2 regions of the Aureimonas sp. CAS genome follow, and region 2 is predicted to be linked to the other one. Evidence: riboswitches for the same ligand, from Rfam matches in the RefSeq annotation. Region 2 holds a riboswitch; the other holds the start of a gene.
What was found. Region 2 has a riboswitch for cobalamin ahead of AC6R2M_RS16585 (HupE/UreJ family protein). Riboswitches for the same ligand answer to the same signal wherever they lie in the genome.
Positions count from the first base shown of each region.

Region 1: it holds a riboswitch for cobalamin, as region 2 does, so the genes downstream of both, AC6R2M_RS17110 (ABC transporter substrate-binding protein) here and AC6R2M_RS16585 (HupE/UreJ family protein) in region 2, are expected to answer to the same signal.

Region 1 is NZ_CM187563.1:3,531,571-3,538,171, forward strand. Features, by position in the region: gene AC6R2M_RS17095 (potassium transporter Kup) at 115-2,010, shown strand; gene gshB (glutathione synthase) at 2,083-3,021, shown strand; gene AC6R2M_RS17105 (SH3 domain-containing protein) at 3,148-3,717, shown strand; cobalamin riboswitch at 3,828-4,065, shown strand; gene AC6R2M_RS17110 (ABC transporter substrate-binding protein) at 4,286-5,311, shown strand; gene AC6R2M_RS17115 (FecCD family ABC transporter permease) at 5,425-6,402, shown strand; gene AC6R2M_RS17120 (ABC transporter ATP-binding protein) at 6,399-6,601, shown strand, end outside.
Region 2 is NZ_CM187563.1:3,428,841-3,435,441, forward strand. Features, by position in the region: gene AC6R2M_RS16560 (OpgD/OpgG family glucan biosynthesis protein) at 1-1,068, shown strand, start outside; gene AC6R2M_RS16565 (hypothetical protein) at 1,065-1,349, shown strand; gene mdoH (glucans biosynthesis glucosyltransferase MdoH) at 1,415-3,247, shown strand; gene AC6R2M_RS16575 (DUF3329 domain-containing protein) at 3,304-3,519, shown strand; gene AC6R2M_RS16580 (SDR family NAD(P)-dependent oxidoreductase) at 3,610-4,458, opposite strand; cobalamin riboswitch at 4,552-4,794, shown strand; gene AC6R2M_RS16585 (HupE/UreJ family protein) at 4,928-5,566, shown strand; gene cobU (bifunctional adenosylcobinamide kinase/adenosylcobinamide-phosphate guanylyltransferase) at 5,559-6,092, shown strand; gene cobW (cobalamin biosynthesis protein CobW) at 6,101-6,601, shown strand, end outside.

The sequences.
Region 1 (6,601 bases), 100 kb from region 2:
TAGCGCCCACAAGCCGCGACGCCCTGCCTCCTCCGGTACGCCGCCCCATTGCGCGACGTCGCGGCGTCCTGGAAGGACGCGTTCCCCTTCGGCTTCGGGTTCGAAGACCTTACAATGTCCGTCTACCACCAGAGTGAGACGGGAGACGCATCGGCGTCCCGCCCCCGTTTCGCGACCCTCGTCCTCGGCTCGATCGGCGTCGTCTACGGCGACATCGGCACCAGCCCGCTCTACGCACTGCGCGAGGCGCTGCTGCATGCGGGCAACGGCATGGTCGATCCCGAAGACGTGATCGGCATCGTCTCGCTGCTGCTCTGGACGCTGACGGTCGTCGTCTCGGGCAAATACGTCGCCTTGATCCTGAAGGCCGACAACAACGGCGAGGGCGGCGTCCTGACGCTGCTCGCCCTGGCGCGCCGCCACGGCTCCACCGGCCTGATCGTCCTGACCGTCGGCATGATCGCGGCCTCCCTCTTCTACGGCGACGCCGTCATCACGCCGGCCATTTCGGTGCTGTCGGCGATGGAGGGCCTGGCCCTCGTCTCGCCGAGCCTCGCCGATCTGGCGCTTCCGCTGACGCTCGTCATCCTGACCGTGCTCTTCGCGGCGCAGGCCTACGGAACGGCGCGCATCGCCAGCCTGTTCGGCCCGATCACCCTCGTCTGGTTCCTCGTCATGGGCGGGCTCGGGCTGATCCATATCGGCGACGACCCCTCGATCCTGGCCGCGATCAATCCGCTGGCCGCGATCCGCTTCATCACCGACCACGGCTTCCTCGCCCTCGCCATTCTCGGGACGGTCTTCCTGGCGGTGACGGGCGCCGAGGCGCTCTATGCCGATCTCGGCCATTTCGGCGCCCGGCCGATCCGCTTCGCCTGGGGCACGCTCGTCTTCCCGGCGCTGGCGCTGAACTATCTCGGCCAGGGCGCGCTGATCCTCGACCAGCCGGAGGCGGTCGCCAATCCCTTCTTCCTGCTGGCGCCGGGCTGGGCGCTTCTGCCCCTGGTGATCCTCGCCGCCATGGCGACGGTCATCGCCAGCCAGGCGGTCATCACCGGCGCCTTCTCGCTGACGCATCAGGCCGTGCAGCTCGGCCTTCTGCCGCGCATGGAGGTCCGCCACACCTCGCCCGAGCATGTGGGGCAGATCTACATTCCGAAGGTCAATCTCCTCCTCTTCGTCGTCGTCATCGCGCTGGTGCTCACCTTCCAGACCTCCTCGGCGCTGGCCGGCGCCTACGGCATCGCGGTCTCCGGCAACATGATGGCGACCTCGACGCTCGCCATCGTGGTGTTCCGCCGCGTCTGGCGATGGTCCTGGGCGAGGATCGCGCTCGTCATGGTGCCGATCCTCATGCTGGAGACGACCTTCCTCGGCGCGAACCTGTTGAAGATCTTCGCCGGCGGCTGGGCGCCGCTGACGCTGGCGACGATCCTTCTCATCGTCATGGCGACCTATGTGCGCGGCACCCGGATCGTTCAGGAGAAGGCCGCGCGCGCGGCCATGCCGCTCGTCGCCCTCCTCTCCATGCTCGACCGCTCGCACCCCGCGACCGCCCCGGGCACCGCCGTCTTCATGTGCGGAGACCAGGACGTCGCGCCCTCCTCGCTCCTGCACAATCTCAAGCACAACGGCGTGCTGCACGAGAAGAACGTGGTCCTGACGGTGAAGACCTCGAACCGGCCGCGCGTCTCGGAGCGGGACCGGGTGGAGGTCGAGGAGCTGCATCCGCGCTTCAAGCGCATGACCCTGACCTTCGGCTACATGGAGGAGCCGAACGTGCCGGCGGCGCTGGCGCTCGCCAAGAAGCAGGGCGTCCTGAAGTTCGAGATCATGTCGACCTCGTTCTTCCTGTCGCGGCGCTCGCTGCGCGCCCTGTCCGAGACCGGCATGCCCGCCTGGCAGGACCGGCTCTACATCGCGCTCTACGGGCAGGTGACGGACGCGACGCGCTTCTACAAGCTGCCGACCAACCGCGTGGTGGAACTCGGCCAGCAGCTCGCCATCTGATGACCGGCTTGCCGGGCGGGCCCCGCTCGGCTACCGCCTCCGGCGGACGCCTCGAACGAAGGACGGTTGCGCATGGCCCTCAAGGTCGCGGTCCAGATGGACCATGTCTCCTCGATCACCATCAAGGGCGATTCCACCTTCGCCCTGTGCCTGGAAGCGGAGCGGCGGGGCCACGAGCTCTTCCACTACACGCCCGACCGGCTGACCTTCCGCGACGGCGTCGTCTCCGCGCGCGTCGAGGCGATGAATCTGCGCGAGGAGCAGGGCAAGCACTTCACGCTCGGCGAGCCGCAGCGCGTCGACCTGTCGAGCATGGACGTCGTCCTCCTCCGGCAGGATCCGCCCTTCGACATGAACTACATCACCTCGACCCATCTCCTGGAGCGCATCCACCCCAGGACGCTGGTCGCCAACGACCCGGGCTGGGTGCGCAACATGCCCGAGAAGATTTTCGTCACCGAATTCACCGACCTGATGCCGGAGACGCTGATCACCAAGGACCCGGAGGAGGTGGCCGCCTTCCGCGCCGAGCATGGCGAGATCGTCATGAAGCCGCTCTACGGCAATGGCGGCGCGGGCGTCTTCCATCTGACGCGGGAGGACCGCAACCTCACCTCCTTCATGGAGACCTTCGCGCTCCTCTTCCGCGAGCCCTTCATCGTCCAGCGCTATCTGAAGGACGTGCGAAAGGGCGACAAGCGCATCATCCTCATCGACGGGGAGCCGGTGGGGGCGATCAACCGCGTTCCGGCCGAGACCGACGCGCGCTCCAACATGCATGTCGGCGGGCGCGCCGAGGCGACGGAGCTGACGGCGCGCGAGCGGGAGATCTGCGAGCGGATCGGCCCGGCGCTGAAGGAGCGCGGCCAGATCTTCGTCGGCATCGACGTGATCGGCGACTATCTGACCGAGATCAACGTCACCTCGCCGACGGGCATCCGCGAGGTGAAGCGCTTCGGCGGCGCCGACATCGCGGTGCTGTTCTGGGACGCGGTCGAGGCCAGGCGCTGACCGTTGCTCCGCGACGCCGAGGCGAGGCGCTGAACGCCCGATGAACAGGGCGTTCGGCAACCGTTCGGACGCCGGATGGTTGAATGGGATCATCGAACAAGGGCCAATCTCGAAGGACGCCCCCTCATGACCCGCCGCCTGAAACTGACCACCCTCATTCTCGCCGGCGCGATGCTGGTTCCCGGCATCGCCTCCGCCGCGACCGCCTTCGCGACCGGCAACGTCAATCTGCGCGCCGGCCCCTCCACGGCCTACCCGGCCGTCAACGTCGTGCCGGCCGGTGACGACGTGCGCGTCTTCGGCTGCCTGTCCAACCGCTCCTGGTGCGACGTCGACTATTACGGCCAGCGCGGCTGGATGTCGTCGAACTACCTCGCCTTCGAGCAGCGGGGCACCCGCTACACCGGGCCGCGCGTCGTCGAGCGCATCGCCGCGCCGACCGTCACCTTCCAGATCGGCACCTATTGGGACGATCATTATCGCGATCGCTCCTTCTACCGCGACCGTGGCCGCTACGATCGCGACTGGCGCGACGACCGTCGCGACTGGCGCCGCGAGGCCCGCCGGGACTGGCGCGAGGACCGTCGCGAATGGCGGGAGGACCGCCGCGACTGGCGTGACGACGGTCGTGACTGGCGCGACGATCCCCGCCGCATCCGTCCGGGCGAACTCGTCCTGGAAGGCCGCATCAACTAGCACCCGAACGTTCGGGGAGGGCCGTCCGAGAGGCGGGGAGATCATCCCCGCCTTCCGGGCGGCCCTTTCGTTCGGGCACCCGCCCGCCTTGACCGGCTTTCGAACCGGCGCCTATACCTGTCGGCGACGGTTCCCGGTCCGGTGACGGACGGGGATTAAAAGGGAACACGGTGAGGACGACCCAATCGGGGCCGAAGCCGTGGCTGCCCCCGCAACTGTAAGCGGATGCCGATCACCCTCGTGACGCCCGAAGCCGGGCGCCATGCCACTGCGACCGAGGTCGCGGGAAGGCAGGTGAGAGGCGCCAGATCCGCGAGCCAGGAGACCTGCCGTCGGAACGGAGCGCCCATGCGCTCTTTCGATCCACTTCTTCGAGCGGGGATGCTCGGAAAGGATGTTCATGACGGCCCTGTCCCGGCCCGCGCTCCGCGTGCGGCTGTTCCCATTCGCCTTTCAAAACCAATCCGACCGCCCGGAAAAGCCGGGTGCGGCAACGCCGCGAAACCCTTCGACAAGCGATCTGTTATGTTATAACAAAACGCCGCTTTCGCTTTCGAAGGGTCAATTCATGTCGCATTTGAAGTTCGCCGCGCTCTCGCTCGTCTCCGGCGCCGCGCTGCTCGTCTCCACGGGCGCCTCGCTCGCCGAGGACACCGCCTATCCGCTGACCCTCCAGAACTGCGGCCGCGACGTCGTTTTCGAGGAGGCGCCCGTCAGCGTCGTCTCCATCGGCCAGAGCATGACCGAAATCCTCTATCTCCTCGGTCTTCAGGACCGCGTCGTCGGCACCGCCCTGTGGATCGGTCCGGTGCTCGAAGGCTTCGAGGAGGTGAACGAGGGGATCGAACGCCTCGCCGACAACGATCCGAGCTTCGAGAGCGTCGTCGACAAGCGGCCCGACCTCGTCACCTCGCAGTTCGAATGGCAGGTCGGCCCGGCCGGCGTGGTGGCGACGCCCGAGCAGTTCGAGGATCTCGGGATCGACGTCTACATTTCTCCTGCCGACTGCGTGGGCAAGGACAATTCCGACGGCGGCGACGGCGTGCGCCGCGAGCCCTTCACCATGGCGCTCATCCATCAGGAGGTGCGCGAGCTCGCCGCGATCTTCGACGTGAAGGAGGAGGGCGAGCGCGTCGTCGCCGACCTGATCCGCCGCGAGGAGGAGGCCAAGGCCAAGATCGCCGATCTCGACGGCGAGGTCTCGGCCGTCTTCTGGTTCTCCTCCGCCGATCTCGCCATCGACCCCTATGTGGCGGGCTCCAACGGCGCGCCGGGCTACATCATGGAAACGCTCGGCGTCACCAACGTCATCGAGAGCGACGAGGAATGGCCGACGGTCGGCTGGGAGACCATCGCGCGGGCCGATCCGACCGTTATCGTCGCGGGCGAGATGCAGCGCCGCCGCTTCCCCGCCGACGACATCGCCGTGAAGCTCCGCTTCCTGGAGGAGGACCCGGTCGCCAGCCTCATGGAGGCCGTGCAGGAGGACCGCGTCGTCGTGATGGACGCGCAGGCCATGAACCCGACGATCCGCACCATCGAGGGCATCGAGGTTCTGGCGGAGGGCCTGTCGCGCGCCGGCCTGGCCCGGTGAGCGCCGAGTCCGTTTCGGGCGGGTGGGGCGGCGTGTCCGGCGCCTCTTCCCCCGCCGTGCCGAAGTCCGGCTCCGGCGGGCGCCTCTCGCCCGCCGCCTGGACGCTCGCCGCGATCCTTTCGCTTCTCGGCGCGCTCGCGCTCGGCGCCTCCATCGGCGAGACCGCGATCCCGCTCGACACCGTCGCCAAGACGCTCGCCAACCGCCTCTTCGGCGCGGCCTATCCGCTCGACCGCATCGACGAGGGCATCGTCTGGAACTACCGCCTGTCGCGCGCCATCGTCGCGGGCGCCTGCGGTGCCTCGCTCGCCTTGTCCGGAGCCATCCTGCAGTCGCTCCTGCGCAACGCGCTCGCCGACCCCTACATCCTCGGCATCTCGGCCGGCGCCTCCACGGGCGCGGTCTCGGTCGCGATCGTCGGGCTCGGGGCCGGCGCGGTGACCATGTCGCTCGGCGCCTTCGCGGGGGCTCTTCTCGCCTTCGGCTTCGTCTCGGCGCTGGCGCTGCGCGCCGGCAGCGGCGCGGGCGCGATCATTCTCGCCGGCATCGCCGGATCGCAGCTCTTCAACGCGCTCACCTCCTTCGTCATCACCAAGTCGGCGACGGCCGAGCAGGCGCGCGGCATCATGTTCTGGCTTCTGGGCAACCTCTCCGGCGTGCGCTGGCCGGACGTCTCGCTGGCCGTGCCGGTGGCGATCGCGGGCTTCCTCGTCTGCATCCTGCACGCCCGCGCGCTCGACGCCTTCACCTTCGGCGCGCAGTCGGCGGCCTCGCTCGGCGTGCCCGTGCGGCGCGTTCGCGCGATCCTGATCGGCACGGCGGCCTTGATGACGGCGGTCATGGTCTCGATCGTCGGCTCGATCGGCTTCGTCGGCCTCGTCGTGCCGCATGCCGCGCGGCTTCTCTTCGGCGTGCGCCACACCGTGCTCCTGCCCGCCTGCGCGGTCATCGGGGCGATCTTCATGATCGCGGCCGACATCCTGTCGCGCAATGTCGTGCCGGGGCAGGTGCTCCCGATCGGCGTCATCACCGCGCTCGTCGGCGCGCCGGCCTTCGCGCTCATCCTCATGCGCCGGAGGGTCGGCGCATGATCCTGACCGCGACCGATCTCGTCTGGGGCGCCGCGCGCCGCCGGATCGTCGACGACGTCTCGCTCGACGTCCGCAAGGGCGAGTTCCTCGGCATCGTCGGGCCGAACGGCTCGGGCAAGACCAGCCTGATGGCGCTTCTGGCGGGGTTGCGCCCGCCCGCCTCGGGGCAGGTCCGGCTCGAAGGGACGCCGCTGACCGA
Region 2 (6,601 bases):
TCGTTCCTGGGCGCCAGCTACTTCCGCGCGCTCGGGCGCGACAACCGCTACGGGCTCTCGGCGCGGGGCGTGGCCATCAACACGGCGACCTCCGAGGCCGAGGAGTTTCCGCGCTTCTCCGCCTTCTACATCGTGCGCCCCGGACCGGAGGACGAGCGCATCGTCCTCTATGCCGAGCTCGACAGCCCGAGCCTGACGGGCGCCTACGCCTTCACCGTCACGCCCGGCCCCAACACCGTCATCGACGTCGTCCAGCGCCTCTACTTCCGCGCGGCGGTCGAACGGCTCGGCATCGCGCCGCTGACCTCGATGTTCATGCACGGCGAGAACGCGCGCAGCGCCCGGCCCGACTTCCGCCCGGAGGTGCACGACAGCGACGGCCTCGCCATCGTGCGGGCCGACGGCGAGCGCCTCTGGCGGCCCTTGCGCAACCCGCAGACGCTGGCGCTCAGCTACTTCCGGGAGATTTCGCCCAAGAGCTTCGGGCTGATGCAGCGCGACCGCTCCTTCGAGAGCTACCAGGACGTCGAGGCACGCTACGAGGCCCGGCCCTCGCTCACCATCGAGCCGGCGGGGGACTGGGGCAGGGGCGTCGTCCAGCTCGTGGAGATCCCGAGCGCCTCGGAGGCCAACGACAACATCGTCGCCTTCTGGGTGCCGGACGAGCGGCCGGAGGCCGGCAGCTCCTACGAGTTCCGCTACCGCATGCGCTGGGGCGATCTGGAGGAGACGCGCACCGAGACCGCGATGGTGGCCGACACCTATGCGGGCGTCGGCGGCAACGCGGCCGAGAGCGGGCCGAGCCCCTACTGGCGCTTCGAGGTGAACTTCGTCGGCGGCACGGCGGCGAACCTGCCGGCCGGCGCCGAGCTGGAGACCCTGGTCGACGTGCCGCAGAACGCGGTGCTTCGCCATGTCGGCACCGACCGCCTGCCGAACGGCGGCTGGCGCCTGTCGATGGAACTGGAGAAGACCGACTCCCTGCCGGCCGAGCTGCGCGCGCGCCTCGCCTTCGCCGGCCGTCCGATCAGCGAGACCTGGCTGTACCAGTGGAGCGGCCAGCCGTGAGGAAGCCCGGTTCCGAACCGGATGCGGACATCCATATCGGCGATCTGATCGGCCGGCCCGACCTCGACGACGTCGCGGTCCGCGAGGCGGTCGTGGAGCGGCTGAAGGCGGACGGGCGCGAGACCATCGATCCCGACATCGTCCTCGACGCCGCCCGGCTCGGCAAGCGCAAGGCGCTCGCCTTCCTGCGCAAGCTGGTGCTGCCGCCGCCGGTCGAGCGGCTCGACATGCCGGTGCGGCCGATCCTGCGGTCGCAGATCCGGCAGGCGCAGAACCGCTGACGATGCGGCGGGCGGCCGGGGAGGGGCCGCTCGACCGGATTTGATGCGCCGGAGCGGTCATGCAAATGTCCGCAACCGGAGATATCCAGCCCATTCCTCCATCAACTGAAGATCATCGCATGGCGTTGGCCCGGTCCCTCTTCATCGTCGCGGCCTTCGTCCTGGCGCTGTTCGCCGGAATCCTGTTCTGGACGGTCATCACCGTCAACGGAGCGGTGCCGCTGAACGTGTTCCAGACGCTGCTCCTGGTCGTCTGCTGCCTGTGGCTCGCCTGGGGCTTCAACACGGCGACGGTCGGCATCCTCGCGCCGCGCAAGGCGCCGAAGGAGATGCCGCGCATCGCGCCCTCGCCGGAGGGACGCACCGCCATCCTCATGCCGGTCTACAACGAGGACGCTGACGCGGTGATGTCGCGCGTCGCGGCCATGATCGAAGGCCTCGCGGCGCTGGACGCGCTCGACGATTTCGACGTCCACATCCTGTCGGACTCGACCAGGGAGGAGGCGCGCGCCGCCGAGCGCCGCGCCGTCTACCGCGTCGCCGGCGATCTGGAGACCGGCCGCCACCTCTATTACCGCAACCGCGCCAAGAACGTCGGCCGCAAGGCCGGCAACATCGCCGACTTCGTCACGACCAGCGGCGGCGCCTATGCCTACATGCTGGTGCTCGACGCCGACTCCCTGATGCGGCCGGAGACGATCCTGGCGCTCCGCTCGCGCATGGACGCCGATCCCAAGCTCGCGCTGCTCCAGACGCAGCCGCTCATCATCGGGCGCCAGACCCTGTTCGGCCGCGCGCTGCAGTTCTCCGCCGCGCTCTACTCGCCCTTCTTCTCGCGCGGCATCGCCGCGCTGCAGGGGCAGGAGGGGCCGTTCTGGGGGCACAACGCGATGATCCGCGTGCGCGCCTTCGCGCAAAGCTGCGGTCTGCCGGACCTGTCCGGCCCGCCGCCCTTCGGCGGGCACATCCTGTCCCACGACTTCGTGGAGGCCGCGCTTCTCGCCCGCGAGGGCTGGACCGTGCGCGTCGACCCGGATCTGGAGGGCTCCTACGAGGAGGCCCCGGCCAACCTCATCGAATACGCCAAGCGCGACCGCCGCTGGTGCCAGGGCAATCTCCAGCACGGCCGGCTCCTGGCCGCGCCGCGCCTGCGCTTCTGGAGCCGGATCTCGATGATCTCCGGCATCATGGCCTATGCGGCCTCGCCGATCTGGCTCCTATTCCTGTCGGTGAGCCTCGCCTATGCGGTCTTTGCGCCCGCGCCGAACTACTTCCCGCCGGATTCGCTCTTCCCGGTCTTCCCCCGCCCGGAGACGGGCCGCGCCCTCCTGCTCCTCCTCGGCATCGGGCTCCTCCTGCTCCTGCCCAAGACGCTGATCGCCTTCCGCTCGGCCTTCACGCGGCGCGGCGCGCGCTTCGGCGGGCCGGTGGCGGTGCTCCTCGGCGCGACCTTCGAGCTGATCATGACCAGCGCGCTCGCGCCGATCATGATGATGTTCCAGTCCAAGGCCGTGGCGGAAATCCTCGTCGGGGCCGATTCCGGCTGGCCGGCGACCGAGCGCGAGGACGAGGGCGTGCCCTTCTCCGCCGCGCTCAAGAGCTCCTGGTGGATGGTGATCGCGGGGGCGGTGCTGCTCTTCTCGTCCTACACCTACGCGATGGAGCTGTTCCTCTGGGTGACGCCGATCGGCCTGCCGCTGCTCATCGCCCCGCTCTTCATCTGGGTGACGGGCAGCCCCGCCTTCGGCGAGATGGCGCGGCGCATGGGCATCTTCTCGACGCCCTTCGAGCTGCATCCCGAGCCGGTGATCCGCGCGGCGCGCCAGTGGCGCGAGCGGCTGGAAGCGCCGGTGCCGGCGCCCGGCGCAGCGCCCGCCCCGCAGGCGATCGCCGCCTGACGCCCGAGCGCGCCGGGCGATTGCCTTGGCGCGCCGGTCCTGTAGAGCATCGGGCCATGACGAGCGACAACAACCATCCCTTCTTCAGGCCGCTCTGGCGGCGCGTCGCCATCCTCGCGGTGGTGCTCGCCTGGTCCGGCTTCGAATGGTGGAACGGCGAGACGATCTGGGGCGTCATGACGCTGATGATCGCCGCCTATGCGGTCTGGGTCTTCTTCGTGAAATACGATCCCGACGCCCATCAGGGCTCCGAGCCGCCCCGCCGCCCGTGAGGCGGAGCGGGCCTGAAGCGACCTTCGAACCGACGCACCGCGCTTTCGCGACGACCGGTTCCGATCCTGCGGCCGAAGCCGAAAGGCCCGTCAGCGACCCTCGGCGAAGGCCTTGTAGCGCTCGGCGAAGTCCGGGTGCCAGCGCGAGAGGGGCGGGCGGTTCTCGATGATGTCTCCCGCCGCCCAGGCGACGCGCTTCTCGTCCGTCTCGCGGCTCACCTCGCCGTCCGGGCACAGGATGTAGAAGTCGCCCGCGTCGAGGCGCTCCAGCATGAAGTCCACCGTCTGTTCGGGCGTCCAGGCGCCCGCCGGCTTCTCCGTCCGCTCGCCGCGCGTCAGCCCGGTGAAGACGAAGCCGGGAATGAGCAGGGCGGCCGAGACGAGCCCGCCCGGCCGGTTGCGCAGCTCGTGCGCCAGGGCCTCGGTGAAGGCCTTCACCCCCGCCTTGGAGACGTTGTAGGCCGGATCGCCCGGCGGCGTGGTGATGCCCTGCTTGGAGCCCGTGTTGATGATGAGGCCCGGCTCGCCGTGCTCCAGCATGGAAGGCCCGAAGGCGCGCGTGCCGTTGATGATGCCGCCGAGATTGACCGAGAGCACGGCGTCCCAGTTCTCCTGGGCCCCGAAGATCGAGGAGCCGGGCTGGATGCCGGCATTGTTCATCAGGACGTGGACCTTGCCGAGCCGCTCGGCGACATGGGCCGCCGTGCGCTCCATGCCCACGCGGTCGGTCACGTCGCAGGCCGCCGCCACGACCAGATCGTCCGAGCCCGCGATCTCCGCCAGTTCGTCGCGCGCTCGCGTCAGCGCGTCCATCGTCCGGTCGACGATCGCGACCTTCAGGCCGGCGCGGGCGAAGGCGCGCGCCGCGGCGAGGCCGATCCCGTCGGCGCCTCCGGTGATGACGGCGGTGTGCTGGGGGCGGAGTGCGGGATGCTGCATGGATGAGATCCTTCCGGTCTTGCGGGCGGGAAGATAGGCCGCACTCCGCGCCCAGCCATCCGGCGGCGCGATTGAAAGGCGCGGAAGCGAGGTCTATGGTCGCTCCCGGATGGTTCCCCGGAGCGCCGCAGCGCGCCCCGGGGCCAAGAGGGAATGCGACAGGACGGACCCAAGCCGGGCGTCCCCATCGCAGCCGACCCCGCGACTGTAGAGCGGCGAGGCGCTTCCACCGGTTCGTAGAGCGAACCGGACAAGCCACTGGACGGTCCGTCCGGGAAGGCGAGGGAGCGACGACGACCCGCGAGCCAGGAGACCTGCCATCCGCGCATGACGTCGTCGGGACGGGGTGTTCCGGACACGAGGCTTCCGTTTCGTCCGCCTGAGGCTCGGTGAGCCCGGCGGCTCGACATCGGCGCATCGTGCTCCCGCCCGGTCCTTCCCACACCTGGACACGGGAGCTTGTCCTTCGATGAACCGCACCCTCCGCCTTGGCGGCGCGACCGCCCTTTCGCTTCTCCCCAGCCTCGCCTTCGCCCATCATCCGGGCGGCGGGGAAGCGCCGCAGACCCTGTTCGAAGGGCTCCTGTCCGGCCTCGCCCATCCCGTGATCGGGCTCGACCATCTGGCCTTCGTCGTCGGCGTCGGCCTTCTGGCGGCGATCACGCCGCACCGTTTCACCGCCCCGCTCGTCTTCGTCGTCGCGACCGTCCTCGGCACGCTCCTGCATCTGATGGCGATCGACCTTCCCGCCGCCGAATTCGTCATCGCCCTCTCCGTCGCGGCCATCGGCGCTCTCGCGCTGTCCGGCCGCCCCGTCGCCTTCCCCGCGGTGGCCGCGCTCTTTGCCGTCGCCGGCCTCTTCCACGGCTACGCCTATGGCGAGGCGGTGGTCGGCGCGCGCACCGACGCGGTCCTCGCCTATCTCGTCGGCTTCGCCGCGATCCAGTACGCGGTGGCGGTCGCCGCCGGCCATGTCGCCGTCGCGCTTCTCGGCAAGGGCCGCGCCGCGCGCGAGAATTTCGGCCTGCGCGTCACCGGAGGCATGGTCGCGGGCGCCGGCGGGATCATCCTCGGCGAACAGCTGCTCGGGCTCGCCGGCCTTGGCTGACACCGGGAGAGGGGAGGGCCGCCATTTCGTCCTCGGCGGGGTTCGCTCGGGCAAGAGCCGCTTCGCCGAAGGCGTCGTGCAGGCGAGCGGGCTCGCGCCGGTCTATCTGGCGACGGGTCAGGCCTTCGACGACGAGATGACGGCCCGCATCGCCGAGCACCGGGAACGACGCCCCGCGCCCTGGCGCACGGTGGAGGCGCCGCTCGACCTCGTCGAGGCGATCGGGGCCGAGGCGCGGGAGGATCGCGCGATCCTCGTCGACTGCCTGACGCTCTGGGTCTCCAACCTGATGCTGGCCGAGCGGGACGTCGAGGCGCAGTCGCTTCGTCTGGCGTCCGCGCTCGAAGCCCGCCCGCCCGGCCTGATCGTCCTCGTCTCCAACGAGGTCGGCCTCTCCATCGTCCCGGCCAACGCCATGGCCCGCCGTTTCGCCGACCATTCCGGCCGGCTCCACCAAATGGTCGCAGAGGCCTGCGACCACGTCACGCTCGTCGCGGCAGGCCTGCCGCTGAAACTGAAAGGGTGAGAACCCGAATGCAGAAGATTCCCGCCACCGTCGTCACCGGTTTCCTCGGCGCCGGCAAGACCACGCTGATCCGCAACCTCCTCCAGAATGCCGGGGGGCGGCGCATCGCGCTCATCATCAACGAGTTCGGAGACCTCGGCGTCGACGGCGACCTGTTGAAGGGCTGCGGCGTCGAGACCTGCCGCGAGGAGGACGTGGTCGAGCTGACCAATGGCTGCATCTGCTGCACGGTCGCCGACGACTTCATCCCGACCATGGAAAAGCTCCTGGAGCGCGCCGACCGGCTCGACCACATCGTGATCGAGACCTCCGGCCTCGCTTTGCCGCAGCCGCTGGTCGCGGCCTTCAACTGGCCGCAGGTGAAGGCGCAGGTGACGGTGGACGGCGTCGTGACCGTGATCGACGCGGCGGCGGTCGCCGCCGGCCGCTTCGCCGACGACGAGGCACGCGTACAGGCGGCGCGCGAGGCCGACGAGAGCCTCGACCACGAGAACCCGCTGGAAGAGCTC